DNA from 3 places in the Bacillus sp. GW823-FHT06B01 genome. Region 2 is predicted to be linked to each of the others. Evidence: riboswitches for the same ligand, from Rfam matches in the RefSeq annotation. Region 2 holds a riboswitch; each other region holds the start of a gene.

Region 1 (7,197 bases), on a different contig from region 2:
GAAAATGTTCGATATATGGTATTTAACTATTGGACAGATTCATTTGAAGGTGAACTCCTTTTGAATCCTCCTGAAGGCGAATTATTATGGGTAGCAATCGATACAGCACTAAATCTTCCTATGCAAAATTGGTTTAAAGAGAGATTCCCATTATTTTTTGAAAAAGGTACGTTTGAAATTCAACGTGTTTGGGACCGAGACTTAGATAAACAAGTTGCTATGACAATTACGCATACGTAAAAAAGGCTTGGTATCTCTCCAAGCTTTTTTTACTTTCCTTCTATTTTCTTAATCTCATAATCAATTTCTAAAAACTTAACTCCAAATATCCACATTCTATGGTTAGCTTCTAATATGTGATTCGTGTTCTCCTTTATAATAAAAGTCTCTGCTAACGGTAAACGAATTGTAAAGAAACGAGTATGTAAATAAATCCCCTCATCTCCTTTACCGTTTCTTCTCAGCTTACTAGTAATGATTAAATTATTACTCTTATTACATAATTTTAAAACCCCCGTCATATTCGAATATGGTAAAGGTAATGCAATATTCATATATGTCTCGCTCTTATATGTGTGCTTTGAATAAAGAGCTACAAAAATAGATTCTCCTGCTTCATTTTTTCTTAGCCAAGCCCTTACATTCTCCCTTCCATCTTTCTCATCTATTATCCCAACGATAGAGCCATGCATCGTTTCCCACTTACCACCCATTCCTAAATGTATTTGTCCTACATGCTTACTCATTTTCTCATAGCAAAATGCAACCGGACGAAACCAACGAGCCCACTTAATATGCGATTGTAACTCATACTCTTTTGTATTTTCATAAAAACGAGTAATGCTTAAAGGAATCTTTGCCATGTCAAATCCCTCACTATGAAAATCGTTCATATTATCAACTAAACCTTTGTATTCCTTGCTATCTATTAAACTTCTGTTATGTAAAAATGCTTCACCAACTGTCGCCTTTCCTCTTAATCTGCTCATTGGTTTCCCGTAATATTTATAGTTCGGAACAGTCTTTTCAACCATCCAGCCGACAAATGCCGGCAACGCTACTCCAATTCCATTGACAACACCGTGAATCCAAACCATTTGAGCAATTGTAATCGTCATTACATGTTTCAAATGCCCATACGAATATATGAGTGAGAACATAATTGTTACCATGAGTGTACTAGACGATATGACTAGGAGGATTTTTGCGCTGATAGCATTAAAATTCGTGCGCCAAACATAAATCCCATAACTATAAATAGCACATAAATATAGAAAAACTGCAAAAAATTCAAATACTCTTGAGTACGTAATCCCTATCGCAACTGTCATAGGTGAAATGACGATAACAAACATAATAGCATCATATATTTTACTGCTCTTTTCTCTTTTCCTCCCAATTAAACCAGCTGATAACGGCAATAGAAATGCCGAATAATGAAAGTGTGCAGCTGTAAGTAAAACAATGTCAGAACTAAAGTGCATAATGGAAAGCTTTGCTACAGAAGCAAAAAACCAGAATCCACCTAAAAACAAATATATAAACGCACTATCGATAGCCGTTTCTTCTAACGGTTTCCATCCTCTTTCTAGTAATCTATTCATACCAAATAACGCAACGATTCCTGTATATACAAACCAAATTATCGCAAAGATATATTGATTTGTTACGAAAGCTAACATTGCACAAATCGCTGCTATCGGATATAAAAACGATACAGATTTATAAAATAATAAATACAATCCATTTCGTTCTCTTTTATCAATAATACAAAAAGACATCGGTATAAATAACAAAATAGATAATAAAATAATTGCTTCAACTGGGTTTACATTTGACCACTCACATATTAGAAAAATAATATAACAAGCAAGCCCAACTATTATATTTTTCATATCATTTATTTCCTCTCCACAAATGTTCCCCTATATGAAAATAATGAACCAATTAACGGATTGCGTACTTGTACATGAATTCGAAAGCACTGTTTTGTTTCATCATAACTTTCTACAATGTTGGCCTCTCCGTATAAGAATCTAGGTAACGGGATTTTTCTTCTAAACATGTAAAACCATTGCTTCTTTGAAGAAATATGCATTGCCCCCATCTCATCAATATGAAAATTCAGTGTAGAAACAAGTATGTGTGGTTCACCAAAATAATCTACAATCTCATTATTCTCTTCATCCAACTGCATAACAGCGTTAAAATATCTTTTCTTATTTTGAAAATAAAAAGTACGATTCCACCGCACAAATTCATGTCCATGTTCATTCCGCTCAGCGGTATTATGTATTGTAAATGGCACTTCCTTCCCCCGCTCAGAGAAAAACATATGGAACTTTGATGCAATTTTTAATATGAATTTTACGAAAAAAGAACCACCAGAAATCTCATCCATCTTTCCTTCTCCAGTAAAACTATTTTCTTCCGTAATCTCATAGCGTTTCTGTAATTTCGGATGAAGTTTTTTATAAGAATCCCCTAATAGTCTTTCATACATATTAGCCATACATTATCCCTTTCTCTTCCTCTTGCAATTTTTTACACTTGGCAAGTTCGTGCTATTTATATAACCGACAATGGATAACCCCATTAGTAAAACGTTTAATGTAATTGGATTAAACGGCTCTGTAAAGCTTGCGATATTCGTAAATCCTGCTGCGATTGTTAAGGCTATTAACACGCAAATATGTATTATAAATACATTTCGTTTTGGAAATGGAAGTAACCATGTGACACCAAAAATAACTTCTAACAGCCCAATTATTTTAAGAATAAAAATACTATTTTCAGTTGAACCAATTATGACCGAAAGCATTTTCACTTCTTCGGGATGGATAAAGATCATTTTCGGTACAATCCCTTGATATAGCCATACAAAAGCAATTAAAAAACATACGAGCCAATATGTCATCGTTCTTCTAATTAGTAATCTCGGATGAAGTCCCTTTTCTAACCATAATTTTAAAGCATCAAAACTCCAAGCAGTCGCCCAGCCTAATAACGGACGAAACATATAAAAATCTATTACATTCCCTATACGACCAAACCTCGTATCATAATCATATTGCGTCTCAAAATGAATGTGTTCTTTACGCGGTGTATACTTCCAATAACCACGCCCTATTTGAATAAGTGATAATTTATTATCCGTCCAAAATTTTAAAGAAGAAATCCGGTCTCCCGTTTCTTTTCTTATTTCACCTATCGATTCTCCTTCCCCAGCTATTTCAAGTCCAAATCCGATCTTTGTTTTATATAAAAACTTCTGCGGTTCTCCTTCTTTTTTCTCTAAATATGAAATTTCAGTAAAGCGAGCATCCCATTCTGTATGTATATGTGGTTCTTGCGTGTATTCCCATAATTTCTCCATTGTTGTGTTCATTTCTGCCGAAACATAAATAGGCTTTTTCCCCTTCATTCTTCCACCTCCAATGCGCTATAATTTTAATGTACATGCTATGAATTTATTTTGCTACAGTTTTCACAAACTCCTCCAAGAGAAGAAAGAATTTTTAAAATTTATACAAAACACTTGATTCCCCGAAAAATTTAAATTATTATAAAACAAATGTTACCAACAACTTCATAAATCAAACACTCTCGCCTAAAACGTGAGATAGAGGTTGCGATACTTATGATTATTCTAATGGAGACACAGAGATGTCTATGAAATTAGATGAAAGGAAGTATTGCCGAAATCGATAATTTTCTCTGCATTTATCGATTGGGGCTGTTTTCGAATAGAAACAGAACTGTCATATGTACAGCAGTGTATGTATGAAGAGCTATCTACAAAAAAGAGATATCATTTTTATGGTATTCCTTTTTTGGCGGTTTTTTTATTAGCTCCGTTTTCTGTTTCCCTTTTCCTGTAACAGCACCATCCTCACTTATTTGAGATGGTGTTTTTTGTTTTTCTCTGGTAACTACAGGAATATTGGGATCTATATATGTCCTAATCTATTCTTAAAAATGGATGAAAGAAGGAATTCGTAATGGAAACGATTGTACAAAAATTTGGTGGCACTTCTGTTGGAAGCGTTGAGCGCATTCAACATGTAGCAAATTTAATTATTGAAGAATATGAACGAGGACATAGCATCGTCTCTGTCGTTTCAGCAATGGGAAAAAGCACAGATGAACTCGTAGCACTTGCTAACGCGATTTCAGAAAATCCGAGTAAACGCGAAATGGATATGCTTCTATCAACAGGAGAGCAAGTGACTATTTCATTATTAACGATGGCACTACAAGCAAAAGGTTATAACGCGATTTCATTAACTGGATGGCAAGCTGGTATTACGACAGAATCTGTACATAGTAGTGCACGGATTACTGAAATTCATACAGATCGAATTCAATCTTATCTTACTGAAGGCACGATTGTTATTGTAGCTGGCTTCCAAGGAGCCAGTAAAGAACATGAAATTACAACGCTTGGACGTGGTGGTTCTGATACAACTGCTGTTGCATTAGCTGCTGCACTGAAAGCAAAAAAATGTGATATTTACACGGATGTGAACGGTGTATATACAACGGACCCACGAGTTGTAAAAGATGCTTATAAATTAGATGAAATTTCTTATGACGAAATGCTAGAACTAGCAAACCTCGGTGCTGGTGTATTACACCCGCGTGCTGTTGAGTTTGCTAAAAATCATAATGTCATGTTAGAAGTTCGCTCAAGTATGGAACAAGAAAACGGAACAATTGTAAAAGGAGAATGTAACATGGAACAACAATCAATCGTTAAAGGTATTGCATTTGAAGATAATATTACACGCGTCACAATGAAAGGATTGGAACAAGGTGCACTTTCAACAGTTTTCTCTACATTAGCAGCGGCACATATTAATGTAGATATCATCATTCAAAGTATTACAAATGAAGGAACTGTTCACCTCTCCTTCTCAATCCATTCTAATGATTTAGAAGAAACATTAGAGGTATTGGAACAGAATCAAGAAACACTTCACTATGAATCTGTAGAATATGAAAATCATTTAGCAAAAGTATCCATTGTAGGATCGGGTATGGTCTCTAATCCTGGTGTTGCTGCAAATATGTTCACTACTTTAAAAGAAGAAGATATTCATATTAAAATGGTAAGTACATCAGAAATTAAAGTGTCTGTCGTTATTGACCGCCTTCATTTAGTAACAGGTGTCGAGGCACTGCATCAATCATTTATGGCGAAAATTGAGCCTTTAGTGCAGATGAGTTAATTTCCACCGGTAAAACTTTAAAAAATATATGAATCTATTTCCTTCCTATATAAATAGAAACAGGGTAGGACTGTTTTGTGGGAAAGTCGAAGTTATTCTATCGAATAGCAATTACAGTATCAAATTCTTGAAATGATAGCATTCACGAAATAAAGTTCTCGCATATTTCAATAGTAAAGGTTTGCGAAGTGTTATTCGTTAACAAGATTTTATATACTATGCCCGAAAACACCTTGTCACATTTTCCTACACTGTGACAAGATGTTTTTTGTTTAGAAGAGATTTTAGTATAATTATGAGGATAATTAAATAATAAATTTATACATAAAAGGAGATAAAAACTATGGCAAACAACCGATTACTACGAATGGACAATGTCAGCATCGTTGTAGAATCCCTTGATAACGCAATCTCTTTCTTCGAGGAGATTGGCTTGAATCTCGAAGGGCGAGCTACTGTTGAAGGTGAATGGGCTGGTCGCGTAACTGGACTCGGTTCTCAGTGCGTAGAGATTGCTATGATGGTTACCCCAGATGGCCATAGCCGAATTGAACTTTCGCGATTTCTCACCCCCCCTACTATTGCAGATCATCGGACAGCTCCTGTAAATGCCCTCGGTTATTTACGCGTCATGTTCACCGTTGAGGACATTGACGAAATGGTATCCAGACTGACTAAACATGGTGCTCAGCTCGTTGGTGAAGTAGTTCAGTATGAGAACTCGTATCGACTCTGCTACATTCGTGGAACCGAAGGAATTTTAATCGGTTTAGCGGAAGAACTCGGTAACAAGTAAGTAATGTTTTACTGAAGTAAAAATATTTGAAAGAATTTTACGCTTAATAAAACTTAGATTTTGAACCCCGTCCTAACTTTAGAACGGGGTTATGCTTGTTTGGACTTTTTAACATACTATCAATATCTCAAAATTATTATAAAACAATTCAATTGCTTGTTATACTCTTTCCTAGGAAATATAACTGACTCTTCTCACTTCTTATCATATATATCTTTTCTTTTTAAAAACGATCTGAATTCATTCAACATAACTTTCTTTACATCAGAGTAAAAAACCATCATGAATAGTGCTATCCCTAATAATATCTCTTGCATTCCTTCATAATCAACAAAAGCACTCACAATTAGCAAACCAAACCCAATATAAAAACCAAACTCATTCTCTTTCTCAAAATCCTCATCTTCATCAATATGTATTTTCTCTTTAAAGCTTTGGTTTCCTTTTATTAATTCATCTAGCGTGACATTATACATTTCGCTAAGCAAAATTAAATTATCAATATCCGGACAGCTTTTATCATGTTCCCACTTATACACAGCTTGCCTTGTCACACCAATTTTCTTAGCAACATCTTCCTGTGAAAACCCTTTTGACTCTCGTAATCTTTTAAGTTGTTGTCCTAAGCTCATAACGTCCCCTCCTTTAACAAATTATTACATAAAAGGATCCAAAAAAGAAAGAAACCATTAGTAAAACCCACTGTAAACCACTCGTTTACACTATAAAAAAGAGAGAATAACTCTTTGAGCTATCCTCTCTCTTCTATTAAAACAGATGAATGTTTTCTTTCTTGCAAGCTGCACGTAAATCGTCAGGCCATACAGAAGATTGAACTTCACCAATATGTGCTTTACGTAAGAAGTACATGCACATTCTTGATTGTCCAATACCACCGCCAATTGTTAACGGTAGTACGTCTTCTAAAATACCTTTATGGAAATCGTACTCACGTTTGAAGTCTTCACCTGTTTTCGTTAACTGCTCATCAAGTGATTTACTATCAACACGAATTCCCATTGATGATAATTCGAATGAAGATTGTAATACTGGGTGCCAGAATAAAATGTCACCGTTTAATTTCCAATCATCATAATCAGCTGCGCGTCCATCATGCTTTTCACCTGAACGAAGTGCATCACCAATTCCGATAATAAAGACTGCACCGTG
Region 2 (7,197 bases):
GCATGTTTTTTAAGCAATTTACCTGGCGATGTAATTAAACCGTACATTTCCGTATTTTTATTTACTTTAGGGGTTTATATTTTATTACGATTCATCATTCAAAAACAAATTGTTACTTCAAATAAACGTATGTCTGCAAAACAGCTTGTTCCGCTTGGCTTATTCGCTGGATTCGTTGATTCAACTGGTGGTGGTGGCTGGGGTCCGATTACGACACCTGTACTTTTGGCAAGAGGAAATGAAGCTAGAAAAGTTATCGGATCTGTAGATACGAGCGAATTTCCTGTTTCACTCGCTGCAACAATTGGATTTTTCATTTCACTTGGATGGGAACAAGTAAGCTGGGTTTGGGTATTTTCTCTCATGCTCGGTGGTATCGTTGCGGCACCAATCGCTGCATGGCTAGTACGCATCGTTCCTTCTCATTTACTTGGCGTATTAGTTGGTGGCCTTATTATCTTTACAAACATTCGTACATTGCTTACTACATTTAAAGTTGATCCAACTATTATTTCACTTTCTTACGTGGCAGTTGGTCTTGTCGTTATTATTTCTATTTTCATTGCTGTTCGCAATCATTCCAAGCGTTCTAACGCATCGACAGCCGGATATCCGAATGATCAAAAACAAATGCTACCATAACGATAAAAATACCGCCCGATATACTTCGAGCGGTATTTTTTATATTTCTATTTTCCAATTAATCATCGTTTCTGTAGTGTCAATTCTCTTCATATGTAATTTCTCTAATACACGAATCGAGCTATCATTTTCAAGAAGTGTCTCCGCAATAATCGTTTCTACTTCTCCTGTTTGAAAAGCCCAATTTATTAATTCTCTTACAGCTTCTGTCGCATACCCTTTATTCCAATATTTCTCAATAAATCCGTAACCAATTTCTACTGTATGTTCCTCATTTGGTTTCCCTTTAAATCCTATATCACCTAGAACGATGTCATCTTCTTTGCGAATGACATACCACGCGCCCCAAGGTAATAAAACCTTATTTTGTTTTACATTTTCTACATGCCCTACAATATGCGGACCACTGTTATATCCTTGCTCGTTAGCAACTTGCATACTCTCTTCTGTACACGGTACTATATAGAGTCTTTCTGTTTCTAATTTCATGTTAATTTCCCCTTTTTTGCTTAAACGTTTTTTTAATTATAACAAAAAATATGACCTTATTATGAATGTCGAATTATATTTTCAGAATTTTCTTTTATTTTTAAAGGGTTTTTCAATATTTTTTGCGAAACATTTGTATAACAATTTCTTTATTTGTTTTTTGTTACATAACAGTAGGTTCGGGTGGAGTTTTGCAAGCGTTTCCTATACAATAACCGATATTTTTTGACTTTTCCTAACAAAATATCTTGCAATATATTCAGAAAGTCATTACAATTGCCATATATTAAAAATCTTAGCAATATATCAAATCCTCATCAATCCGATGAGGTAGAGGTTGCGACTTTTATGAGTAAAACGGACGAGACACAGAGAATGTCACCAACTCCGTTTGAAAGGAAAAGTTGCCGAAGTTTATATTTCTTCTCTGGAAATATGAGCTGGGGCTGTCTCCGAAAGGAACAGAACTGTCACGTTTACAAAATTACCGTGTAAACGTGGGGTGCTATCTTAACGGAAGGGTATGATGGGGTGGTTATTTGTGAAACGTTCCGCCTAATTCCTTTGGCGGTTTTTTGTATTTTTCTCCCCCGCTCCTTCCTAACCTACAAGAAAAGGAGTGTTGAACATGAATAGCGCAACAAATCAATCTACCTCTAAAACGCAAACTACACAAGGACAAGGTGAATTAAAACGCGGATTAAAATCTCGTCACCTTACGATGATTTCTCTCGGTGGTACAATCGGTACCGGACTATTTCTTGCCAGCGGTGGTGTCATCCATACAGCTGGTCCTGGCGGTGCACTAGTCGCATACGCCGCAATTGGAATTATGGTTTACTTTTTAATGACAAGCTTAGCTGAACTCGCGGCTTACATGCCTGTTACCGGATCTTTTAGCACGTATGCAACAAAATTTGTTGATCCATCCCTTGGCTTTGCACTTGGATGGAACTATTGGTATAACTGGGCCATTACAATTGCTGCTGAACTCGCTGCTGTAACATTAATTATGAAATTTTGGTTCCCAGATACCCCTTCTCTTATTTGGAGTGGATTATGTTTAGCTATTATTTTCCTTTTAAACTATTTATCTGTTAAAGGGTTTGGTGAATCTGAATATTGGTTCGCACTTATTAAAGTAGTTACTATTATTATCTTTTTAATTGTCGGCTTTATGATGATTTTCGGAATTATGGGCGGCGAATCTGTTGGCTTTAAAAACTTCACTGTTGCAGATGCACCATTTAATGGCGGCATTATGGCAATTATCGGTGTATTTATGGCTGCTGGGTTCTCATTCCAAGGAACTGAATTATTAGGTGTAGCTGCTGGTGAAACTGCTGATCCAGAGCGTAACATTCCAAAAGCAATTCGTTCTATCTTTTGGCGTATTCTTTTATTCTATATCCTTGCGATTCTCGTTATCGGTTTATTAATTCCTTATACGACTGAAAGCCTTGCTGCAAGCGATGTAACAGTAAGTCCATTTACACTTATTTTTGAAAAAGCGGGCGTTGCCTTTGCTGCTTCTGTTATGAACGCTGTTATTTTAACGGCAGTATTGTCTGCTGGTAACTCTGGTATGTATGCATCAACTCGTATGCTTTGGGACTTAGCTCGCCAAGGAAAAGCACCAAAGTTTCTTGGTAAATTAGATAGCCGCGGTGTACCTGTTAACGCATTAATCGTAACGTCAATTGTCGGTAGTATCGCTTTCATTGCCTCTTTATTCGGTGACGGTGTTGTATACATTTGGTTATTAAACGCATCTGGAATGTCTGGCTTTATCGCATGGGTCGGAATTGCAATTAGTCATTACCGTTTCCGTAAAGCATATATCGCACAAGGAAAAGATTTGAAAGACTTACCATATAGAGCAAAATGGTTCCCGTTCGGTCCAATTTTCGCATTTGCACTTTGTGTCATCGTAATTTTAGGTCAAAACTACGGCGCATTTATGGGTGAATCAATCGATTGGAACGGTGTACTCGTTTCTTACATCGGTTTACCACTCTTCTTAGTACTATGGTTAGGATATAAATTTACGAAGAAAACGAAAGTGATTCCGCTCGATAAATGTGAATTGAAATAAAGTGAAACGAGCAAACAAATATGTTTGCTCGTTTTTTATTCCGATGCTTCTCCCTTCCCTATTTCTCCTGTTTTTGCAATAATAAAGGAAATATATATAAAGGTTGGGATACCATGAACATTCGTATTACTGATGAAGCAAAAGCAGCTATACATAAATTAGAACGTGAAGATAAAAAGATCATTCGCATTAGAGGAACAATGACAAACTCTTGTAGTATTTTCGTTGATGTTGATTTAATTTGGGATACATATGATGCAGATGATGTTGTATATAAAGATGCCGAGTTTATCGTACAAATGGATTCATTCACGAAAGACTACACTGGTGATACGGTGAAACTTGATTATAAGACGACAGGTTTTAGTATTACGACTCCGAGTGAGACTTTAGTTTATGGATTGTCGATTAAAAAATAAAAATTGTTTTCAGCTGACAAATGAGGTGAAAAAATGGGTAAATATGTTCCGTTAAAATTTTTATTTAATGAAGAATTAGCAGAAATAATGGCTGATTCTATTTGTAAACACGATCCTAATTTTCCGAAAAGAAACTTCGTATCTTCCGTAACATGTAAAGTTGAAAAATTAGAGTTAAAGCAACGTATAGAAGTAATAGCAGATGAATTACATACTGCATTACAAAAAGATTTTAATGAAGCAATACATATTTTACTGAAAACATTGGGGCCAGAAAACACAACAGAAGTAGGCACATTTACAAACGGATATATGTACATGCCTATTGCAAAATACGTTGAAAAATATGGGCTTAACGATTTTGAAACCTCATGTAACGCCATGTATGCAATAACAAAAAGGAATACTGCTGAATATGCCATTCGGCCTTTTCTTGAAACATACCATGAAAACACACTACACATATTACAACAGTGGATTCATGACGAAAACAGCCACATTAGGAGATTAGTTTCCGAAGGTACAAGACCAAGACTTCCTTGGGCTAAAAAAATGGGAGCTCTGAAAGGTGAATTTAAGAACAATTTACAGCTTCTTGAACCATTAATGAATGATCCTTCTAAATATGTCCAAAAATCAGTAGCCAATCATATTAACGATATTACGAAAGACGATAAAGAACTCGTTTTTCAATGGTTGCAGCAGTTACGTGATAAACAGCATCCTGTTAACCCTTGGATTATAAAACATGGGTTAAGAACGGTAATAAAAAGTGGTACTTTGCCAAAAGATTTTTCTTTTTAAGTATTTTAAACAAAACCGCTTATGCTTCAAAAATGAAGTATAAGCGGTTTTCTCTTTCAAACATTACCCTTGTCTTAAAATATTTTGAAACATTTTTGGCTTATTTCGTTCAAAGCTTTCTATAAGTTCTTTTCCAAATATCGTTATACTCTCCTCCCAAGGATGGCCTAAATAGCCCCACTTAAAGTCTTTCTGAATAAAGAAGTAGTAATCTCCATTCGGAAATACAGGTAGCATCCACTCATCAAATTCATTTCTTTCAAACTCAAAATGTGGATTCACCCAATAACACTCATGTTGCCAATCCAGTGCCATAATATATTCATTTGATCCTGTAATTTCTTGAAAAGCTTGTAACGCTTTATCTTCCAGATCGCTATATATATTTATATCTATCGATTCTCCAAAGCAATGAGAAATATCATATGTTACAAAAGGACTTGGCACCTTAAATGATGGGAATATAGAAACACTTGGTGAAAACTTAAGTTCACTATATATCTTGTCCCAAATTTGATTATTCTCTTTGTCCGTAAACTCTATCCAGTTTTCCATTAAACAACTACCTTCCCTACTAACTTCAAAGGATTTACACTCGATTATCCCGAATATATAAATAACCATTCTGACAAGGAGCGAATGTATATGAATCTATTCGAACACGAAACGTAAAAACGTTCCCCTTTAATAAGAGGTCCTCCTTTTTTTCTTTTTTCATCATATCATTTACTTACAAAATAGGAGGATACAATTATGAAACGTGATCCATTATTTTTAACTTTATTAGAAAGTGCTAATACAAATTTTAGCGGTTGGGATTTTTCTTTCATTTCAGAAACGGGTCGGATGAAGAGCGCACCTTTATCGTGGTCGTATGGCAGCGCTGCTTTCCAGCTTATGCAGCATGCAGAATCAATGGTAGATATGGGCACTGGCGGCGGAGAGTTTTTATCTATGTTACAACCGTTCTCATCAACTATTTTTGCGACTGAGGGCTATGCTCCAAACGTGCCGATTGCTCGGAAGAAATTAGAACCTTTAGGGGTTACAGTTATAGAGGTAACAGATGATACTGCTTTACCATTTCAAGATGGTCAGTTTAATTTAATCATAAATCAACATGAATCATATGCTGCTTCTGAAGTAAAAAGAATACTTTCTCCTAATGGAATATTTTTTACCCAACAAGTTGGTGGTCTCGATTGCGCGGAACTGAATGAACAGTTTAACACACCGCTAAATAGCGAATTTGCAAGTTGGTCGCTTGAAGCGGCATGTTGTGAGTTAAAGGAAAATGGATTTACTATTTTAGAAGAAAAAGAAGAGTTCCCTTTTCAACGCTTTTACGACATTGGCGCTATCGTCTATTATTTAAAAGCGATTCCGTGGCAAATTCCTGATTTTACTGTCGAAGGTTACAATGAGGAATTATATCGTATACATGAAATCATCTTACAAAAAGGTTATTTTGATGTGAAGCAACATCGATTTATGATTAAGGCAATTCGCAGTTAATCATGGAGTATATGAAAAAGAGATGGATCTACCATCTCTTTTTTATTTTCAGTCGATATTTTCTATATTTAAATACTTCGTTTCACAGTAATAGCCTTTGCCGCCAACATAAACCTTTTCTATTTTATTGTTGCTATCGGTTGCTAATTTAACTAATATTTCGGAAGGCGAGTGTAAAGAATAACCTTGTTCAAATACATAGACTTCTTTTTGTAAGTAGTGGTGTTCATACAGGTAGCAAGCTAATGCACCGTTTGAAGTTCCAGTCGCTGCTTCTTCATTAATGTCGTATAGCGGAGCAAAATTTCTGCATATAATTCGATTGTCATTAAAAGTATATAGATGCATCCCGACAACATTATAATACTTGCTGATTTCTTTAATTTTTTCAAAATTAGGTTGCATTGTATGTAATTGTGTTTCGCTTTTTATAGGAATTAAAATATCTTTTAAGCCCGTGGAGACAATTTGAATTGGGTATGTATTGTCTATATCTTTAATGTCAAAGCAGTCGATAAACTCATTTGGAGATATAACATCATAGAATATCGGTTCGTTTTGCTCCATGAATATGATGTCATCTTTTATGGTAATAGTAAGAACACCGCTGTTCGTTTCAATCGTATAGCGATTCTTGAAAAGTTTATTTACATGCATCAGTATCGCGAAAGAGCCAATTGTGGCATGCCCACATAAATCAACTTCCTCTTTTGGTGTAAAATACTCAATTTTATAATCAGCAATTTCAGACTCTGATATAAATGCGGTTTCCGCATAGCCCAGTTGTTTAGCTATTGCCATTTTTTGAGTAGTGGTCAATGTATTCTCCATAAATACCACTCCTGCTTTATTTCCGCCTTTATGATCCTTGCTAAATGCACTTGCAACATAAACAGATATTTTCATAAGACACCTTCCTTCCTCACTTATAGTAAATTGTAGCATAAAACGTACTACGTATATATATTGTTGGATAAATTCGTCATAAAGCTAGAGACAAACTATTTTTTAGCATCTGAACTCTCCAAAAATAGTTTGTCTACAGCCTGAGAGATGGATCTACCATCTCTTTTTCCCGTTTATTTAACAAAAATTTGTGGCAGCTTCTAGATCATTAAGTAAGTTCGCTTCTCGCAATCGCATCAGCTAATGTAATAAGTTGCTCGTGCGTTATCTTTCCGGCTAACTTTTCTTTTATAACTTTTTCCATTTCTTTTGTAATGGTCATACCTT
Region 3 (7,197 bases), on a different contig from region 2:
CATCTTGGGGCATGAGTGCTCTGTACTTTATCGTTGGCATGAGCAGTATTTTATTATTTATGAAGGCGATAGGGAAAGAGAAGTATGAGGATGAGAGAAATGTTTCTCAAATTGGATGAAACTATATAAAAGCGAACCAGTTATACTGGGACTCGCTTTTTATATAATTTTTAGAACGGATCTACTTCAGCTAAATTTGGAGTAGTGTTAGGCTGTAGCAAAAGATTCTTTAATGTGCCTACTTCAGAAAGAGCGACTAATATGTAGCCACTAATCAGTACAATAAGTCCGATGACGCGTAACGTTTGTAAGCTCACTTCATTATTATTCGTTTCCGTTGGATTTGGGGGCGTTGAAGGTGGATTGTTATTCATAAATAAGGCTCCCATCTTTTGTATTTATATATGTGCGAAATCGTTATTTAACTTATGGATAGGAATTATATAGTCATTTTCACTATATGAGAACTGCCTATGAAAAGTGATAAGAAATTTTGGGATGAGAAAAGAGTGTAACCCAAAAGGCCATTAAAACTACACTTTTGGATTACACTCTTTTTATTTATCCCGCTATTTGTGGTGGTCGGATTTTCTGTAAACGACCAGTTGGTGAGGGCTAATTAATCAGTGGGGGATGAATAAAACTCCACTGATTAATTATTTTCATGTAAATAAAAGGAGGTTAGTTAACCAAAGTAGCTATCCTAATATACGCAACGATTCTTCAATAAACGCTGGGATGTCTTCCGGTTGTCTACTTGTAACTAATTGATTTTGGCATACGACGACTTCTTTATCATGGAAATTTCCACCGGCATTTTTTAAATCGACCGAAATGGATTTATATCCAGTCACATCACGTCCTTCAAGCGTTTGGGCAGTGATGAGTAATTGGGGGCCGTGACAAATAGCAAAAACAGGTTTTTTCGCATCCATAAATGCTTTGCTAAAGCGAACGAAACGTTCATCTGCACGAAGTATATCTGGGGAAAATCCGCCTGGTATGAAGAGGGCATCAAAGTTCTCTGGAGAAACATCATCGATACCTTTATCAATTACAACTTCACTTTTTCCTTGTTTACCGTGTATCGTTTTACCTTTTTCTGCTTCAATAGTTGTTAATTCATATCCCTTTTGTTTAAAAGCTTCTGCTGGCTCTGTGTATTCTGTGTCCTCGAAATAATCTGTTATTAAAGTAGCAATTTTTTTACTCATTCTAATCCGCTCCTTACATTATATTATCGGTTTCAGAATCATCCTTGAGCAATGTCTTTTATAAAGTGAAACTTTAATTCATATTTTTTCATTCCCTCCAGTTTCTTTGCCCTGTTACTTTAATACATACCCTTTTTGTTAGGACGTAAACATGTATTATCGTTTTTTTATGTGAAATTATAAAATATCGGTTGTGCTGGTGATTCTTGTTTGAGGAGGGAAAATAAAAAAGCCAAGGAGAGAATTTATTCTCTCCTTGGCTTTTAAGATAATTCTTTTCGTTAAAACGCAGAAACGCGTTGCTTCGTTTTTGGTACAATAATAAATTTGATCCAGAGTAATCCGATAATCATAATGATAAGGCTATGTAAAAATTGACTTGTAGCAATGAGTATAACAATTGAAAATACAATGAGTTGAATGCTTAGCAATATAAAGATTAAGCGAAGAAATTGGTTCATTCGTTTTTCAGTATCAATTGGATATAATGCTACAATAATATTTCCCGAAAAATATTTCCATAAGGAACGTAGCTGCATAGAAATCATATATAGGACGATGTAAGAGATAGCACCTTTTGCGTATATGTTTGGTATAAAATATAAGGCGAAGGCACCGATTACCCCTAAGCGGATATATATACCGAAATAATCATTCCCGCGTAAAAATGCGAGTGTATGTAAATAGAAGAAAGTTGCTCGTTTTTTATGTAATAAAGGTTCAATCCAATTTGTAAGCCATTTTCTTTTATTTACTTGCTTATTCAGTTGCGGAACATCGGTGAAAATGCTAGCAAATTGATAAAAACGAACGTTCATTTTTTCTTCTTGCTCGATTATGTAATCCCACGGTATTCGTTTTGTAGGCTGTTTTTTCGTATATAGAAGTAGGAAAGCAAGTAGTAAGAGCAATCCGCCTAATATGAGAACATGTGCCGAGTAAAACAGCATATAAATGATTAAGGCGTTACAAGCAATACGAATAATGAACCATATGTTTTTTTCATGACTATCACGCCACATCCAATGTGTATATATATTCCAAGCTTTCGTAATCATTAAAACGATAAAGATTGTACATAAGAAAGGTACAGTTACTTGTAATGATTGCAGGGCAAGTGGAACGAGAATAAGGAACGTAAATAATAATGGAAAAAGCTGAATGATGTAATTATATAGAAGAGATTTTTTAAAATAAGACGTTAGTTTCTCTTCTAATGCAAGTAAATAGACAGCATCAGGTTTTTGAATAAATGTACGGATAGGACATCTCGTTATAATCGCTGTTAGGACGATTGTAATAAGTAATAAAGATAGTCCTTTAGAAGGAGCTGTTTTAAGAAACTTTGCATAATAGTAAGCACCTATACAGGCAACGAAGATAAAGCTATATAGTAAACCGTTAATCATACGTGCAAAGTATGTAATGATATTTTGAATATGTTGTTGGAAGCGGCTGCTCCATAGCGATTCGATTGACATGTTTTTCACCTCTTTGTTCTATTATATATGTTTTATAAAAGAAAAAACGAGCAAATTGCGTTATGCAACTTGCTCGTTTTTCTTTTCGTTATTTTTTTTCTGATCACGATTCATTAATGGATAGAAGGCAAAGCCGATTACGAATAAACCAATTCCGAGAAGGAACGTTTTTATATCGGATGCGCCGGTTTTAATAACCCATAGTGCGTAGCAAAGTGCGATCACTGCGACTATGCCATCTGTAATTCTTGCCCGCATTTCATTTTTATATGTTTCACCAGTTGCGACTAGTTTTAACTGGAAGATTGGTGAAACGAGATATGGAATGAGGTAGGCCAGTGTTGATACGGTAATAACGAATGTATAAGCTTCCGCAATAGTTCCTGATAATGTTGAGAATAAGAACACTTGCGACATAATGTTTGTTAATCGTAATGAGTAAATTGGACTTCCTTTTTTATTTGTTTTTGTGAAGAAGGAAGGGAAGAAACCTTCTTTTGCTGCTTGATACGGTACTTCTGAGCTTAATAAAATCCAGCCTAATATAGAACCGAATAGGGAAGTAAGAGCAAGTAATGCCATCAGTTTCCCGCCGCCATGACCCATTGCAGCGTTTAATGCATCTGCTAATGGACGTTCAGAAGCTTGTAATTTATCAACGTGAAGTACACCCATTGTTAAAATTGTAATTCCTAAGTAAATCGCAACTGTAATAAGTAATCCTGCAACTGTTGCGCGTTTTACTGTTTTAGGAGAGGTAGCACGGTTTGATAAAAGTACTGCCGATTCAATTCCGATAAATGCCCAAAGCGTTGTAAGAGCAGCTAAGTTTACTTGTGAAAGAAGGCCGTGTGATACACCTGATTTATCGATCATCGGTGTGTACCATTGTCCAAACTTAGAAGCTTCGAATGCAAATAAAGTAACGACGATGAATAAAAGGAATCCAGTTACTTTCGTTGTTGTTGCTAAGAAGTTTAGCTTTCCAGCTCCGCTTACACCGTTTGTTAATATAATATGAGTTCCCCAAAGTAAGATGGAACAAATCGTAAATGTAATTAGTTTTCCGACTTCTATGTTAAAAGAACCGATTGAAAATAGTAGTCGTGTATCTTTCATAATTGGGAAGAAGAGTGATAAATATCCCGCAAATGATGTAATGATGGCAACGTTACTTGCCCAGTTTGCTACCCAATATCCCCATACCATACTGAAACCAGCCATTTTTTTCTTTTTTGGTGTTGAGAATAAAGCATATGCATGACTTTGTGGTCCTGTCGTTAAATCAGGACGACGAATTGCTAAATTACCGAAAACAAGAGCTAGCATTAAAACACCAAACCCTGTTGTTAACCAAGCTAAAGTGACACCGAGAGGGCTTGCTGTTTGTGCCAACGTACTTGGCACCATGAAAATACCAGCGCCAACCATGTTACCGACAACGAAAGCTGTTAATACCCAAAAGCCCCATTTTTTTTGTTGCATAGAAAATACCTCCAAAGTTAGTATAACCAAGTCAAGCGAGGAGATATGTATGTCTTCTTAGTAGAGAAGAGAAGTCCCAAACAAAACAAAAAAAGCACGTAATTTGCCGCTACATGCTTTCTATCTTATAAGAAACCCACGACATACCTCTCGATAGCTCTCCACAAACGAAACGTTTGTGACAGTTCTGCACTTATTAAATGCAGACCCAGCAAGCGTGCATGGTGGACACGGGCTTACTTCGGCAATCATTCCTTTCTCATTCCTTCATCAATGCCACTACATCTCCTGAAATGATACTCTTAATGACTGCAACCTCTACCTCACCGAGATACGAATGAGGATTTAAATATTAAATTAACGTCTTTAAGAGTAACAAATGAATTTTTATACGTCAATGGATATAGTAATAATCAGATTATAGAGAAGAGTTTGTTATTAGGAATGAATAATTATTTGATATAAAAAGAAGCTGATCCAAAACTAGATCAGCTTCTACATATAAGATTAAACTAAGTTTAATACTGTTACTTTTTCACGTGTCATAGACTCAAGGCTCTTACGAATACCTTGTGCGCCCATACCTGAACCTTTTACACCGATGAATGGGAAGTGGTCAGGGCCGCGCTCTGTGCGTCCGTTAATTTGAACAGAACCAGTTTCGATTTTGTTAGCAATTGCAAATGCTTTGTTAATGTCTTTTGTGAAGACACTTGCTTGTAGACCGAACTCTGATTTGTTAGCAATTTCAATTGCTTGTTCATCTGAAGAAACACGGATGATTGGAAGGATTGGGCCGAAGGGCTCTTCCCAAGCAACTTTCATTTCTTCTGTTACGTGGTCGATTAATGTTGGGTAAATTAAGTTACGCTCACGTTTGTTACCGATAACGATTGTTGCACCTTTTTCAACAGCGTCGTCAACTAAGCCTTGAACGAAGTCAGCAGACTTGTCGTCGATTAATGGAACGATTGTGCTGTCTTGTTCTGGAGATCCAACTGATAGCTCAGCTACTTGCGCTTTTAATAAGCTAACAAGCTCGTCCGCTACGTTTTCGTGTACAAGTACACGTTTAATAGCAGTACAACGTTGACCAGAGTAAGAGAATGCACCGCTTACGATATGGTTTGCAGCATCTTGTAAGTCAGCATCTTCACGAACGATACCAGGGTCTTTACCACCAAGTTCTAATACAAGTGGAATCATTGCAGCTTTTTTCGCTAAATGTTTACCTGTGTTTGTACCACCTGTGAACGATACCATATTGATGCCTTCGTGTTCTACTAAGTAGTCACCAATTACAGAACCGCGTCCTGTAGCTACGTTTACAAGACCTTTTGGAAGGCCAGCTTTATGAAGTGCTTCAACCATTTTAATACCACTAATTGCACCTTGAGTTGCTGGTTTGAAAATAACAGCGTTACCCATAATTAATGCTGGTGCAAGTTTTGCAGCAGATAAGTTTACTGGGTAGTTAAATGGTGCGATTGCTAATACAACACCAAGGGGTGCGCGTTGGATGATCGCAAGTTTAGATTTCGTTCCGCCAGGGAAGCTATCGCCCATCATGCTTTCTCCGTGCATATGAAGAGCTTCTTCGATTGTGTAACGAATGAAATCAGCTGTACGAACAACTTCTTTCTTCGCATCTTTATAACCTTTACCGACTTCTTTCATAATGATATCGGCAATTTCATCTTGCATATTTACGAGCTCATCAGCCCATTTATATAAATATTTTGCGCGATCTTGTAGAGAAGCTTCCGCCCATGATTTTTGAGCTTCTTTTGCAGATGCAATTGCTTCATCTACTTCTCCGCGAGTAATTGCTTGTACTTGTCCAATTACTTCGTGTAAGTATGGAGATGGAATTTCGATTGTTTCTCCTGAAGAGCTTTCTCTCCATTCTCCGTCTAAATAAAATTTGTACGTATTGCTAGTTGTCATGATTAGTCCTCCTAAAATAGCAACTTGTAAGAGTGAGTATAAGGTGATTGTAGGGTGTTTGATAACATTTTTCAAATGAAATGTTTGTGAAAACGATTTCTTATTCTTTTTTTATTTTGTATGCCCTTTCTTACAGAAGATTCCCTTATTTCAAAATGATGTAGCGTATATTTTTATTCGGTTTGTAAAAAAACAATTGACAGAATACTCAATAAAGTTGTAAGATTATAAATGGAAAATAAATGAAGGGGGTGTGCGTAATGATTGTAATCGTAAATGTGATGGGCTTAGCTCTGTTAAATGGCAGAAAACATTCATATCATTACGCAGCCCGTGCGGATATATAAGGCATCTTTGTCTTATAAAAAGCGTACGTTGCGTATATCGTAACGTACGCTTTTATGCATTTTTGTGCATATCGTCAAGCGGCGGTATGCTTTTTTTTGTTTATTTTCCACGTTACTATATAAAAATTTGGAAGGTGGAAAAATGTGATGAGACTGTATGGATTACGAAATGTAAATGTGATGGATCTGGATAGTGGGTAAAGAAATGGGAGTGAAACGAGAACGAGAAGGGAGAGGTTACATTGTTATCAGTATTACTAAAGTTAAAATGGTTTTTTAAAGAGCATTGGAAGAGATATAGTATCGCCATTGGAGCTCTTTTAATTGTAAATATAGTTGAAGTCATTCCCCCGAAAGTGTTAGGGGTTACGATTGATAATATAAAAACAGGAACGTTAACGAATGCAGCAATTATGCAATTTATTCTTATTTTAATAGGGGTTACGGTAATTGGATATGGTCTTACTTTCGTTTGGCAACATCAATTGTTTGGGGGAGCATTCGTACTGGAGAAGACGATGCGCTCTAAATTTATGGGGCATTTACTTAAGATGACACCGACGTTTTATCATAAAAATCGTACTGGTGATTTAATGGCGAGAGCGACAAATGATTTAAAAGCAATTGCTATGACAGCTGGTTTCGGTATATTAACGCTCGTGGATTCGAGTTTATATATGCTTACGATTGTCTTTATGATGGGATTTACAATTAGTTGGGAGC

The links. Region 2 has a riboswitch for lysine ahead of AC1Q8N_RS01005 (amino acid permease). Riboswitches for the same ligand answer to the same signal wherever they lie in the genome.
Region 1: it holds a riboswitch for lysine, as region 2 does, so the genes downstream of both, AC1Q8N_RS18135 (aspartate kinase) here and AC1Q8N_RS01005 (amino acid permease) in region 2, are expected to answer to the same signal.
Region 3: it holds a riboswitch for lysine, as region 2 does, so the genes downstream of both, AC1Q8N_RS13680 (amino acid permease) here and AC1Q8N_RS01005 (amino acid permease) in region 2, are expected to answer to the same signal.

What each region holds. Positions count from the first base shown of each region.
Region 1 covers NZ_JBXAHR010000003.1:945,113-952,309, reverse strand. Annotated here, with positions in the region: gene AC1Q8N_RS18155 (8-oxo-dGTP diphosphatase) at 1-240, shown strand, start outside; gene AC1Q8N_RS18150 (YndJ family protein) at 270-1,895, opposite strand; gene AC1Q8N_RS18145 (DUF4166 domain-containing protein) at 1,901-2,512, opposite strand; gene AC1Q8N_RS18140 (DoxX-like family protein) at 2,516-3,424, opposite strand; lysine riboswitch at 3,616-3,802, shown strand; gene AC1Q8N_RS18135 (aspartate kinase) at 4,002-5,231, shown strand; gene AC1Q8N_RS18130 (VOC family protein) at 5,575-6,027, shown strand; gene AC1Q8N_RS18125 (helix-turn-helix domain-containing protein) at 6,222-6,659, opposite strand; gene asnA (aspartate--ammonia ligase) at 6,796-7,197, opposite strand, start outside.
Region 2 covers NZ_JBXAHR010000001.1:185,327-192,523, reverse strand. Annotated here, with positions in the region: gene AC1Q8N_RS01015 (sulfite exporter TauE/SafE family protein) at 1-642, shown strand, start outside; gene AC1Q8N_RS01010 (GNAT family N-acetyltransferase) at 682-1,131, opposite strand; lysine riboswitch at 1,455-1,647, shown strand; gene AC1Q8N_RS01005 (amino acid permease) at 1,760-3,226, shown strand; gene AC1Q8N_RS01000 (iron-sulfur cluster biosynthesis family protein) at 3,340-3,645, shown strand; gene AC1Q8N_RS00995 (DNA alkylation repair protein) at 3,679-4,449, shown strand; gene AC1Q8N_RS00990 (DUF2716 domain-containing protein) at 4,513-5,004, opposite strand; gene AC1Q8N_RS00985 (class I SAM-dependent methyltransferase) at 5,203-5,964, shown strand; gene AC1Q8N_RS00980 (PhzF family phenazine biosynthesis protein) at 6,013-6,870, opposite strand; gene AC1Q8N_RS00975 (antitoxin VbhA family protein) at 7,079-7,197, opposite strand, start outside.
Region 3 covers NZ_JBXAHR010000003.1:104,209-111,405, forward strand. Annotated here, with positions in the region: gene AC1Q8N_RS13660 (MDR family MFS transporter) at 1-119, shown strand, start outside; gene AC1Q8N_RS13665 (hypothetical protein) at 171-374, opposite strand; gene AC1Q8N_RS13670 (type 1 glutamine amidotransferase domain-containing protein) at 699-1,214, opposite strand; gene AC1Q8N_RS13675 (ABC transporter permease) at 1,496-2,695, opposite strand; gene AC1Q8N_RS13680 (amino acid permease) at 2,756-4,180, opposite strand; lysine riboswitch at 4,327-4,509, opposite strand; gene gapN (NADP-dependent glyceraldehyde-3-phosphate dehydrogenase) at 4,688-6,127, opposite strand; gene AC1Q8N_RS13690 (ABC transporter ATP-binding protein) at 6,717-7,197, shown strand, end outside.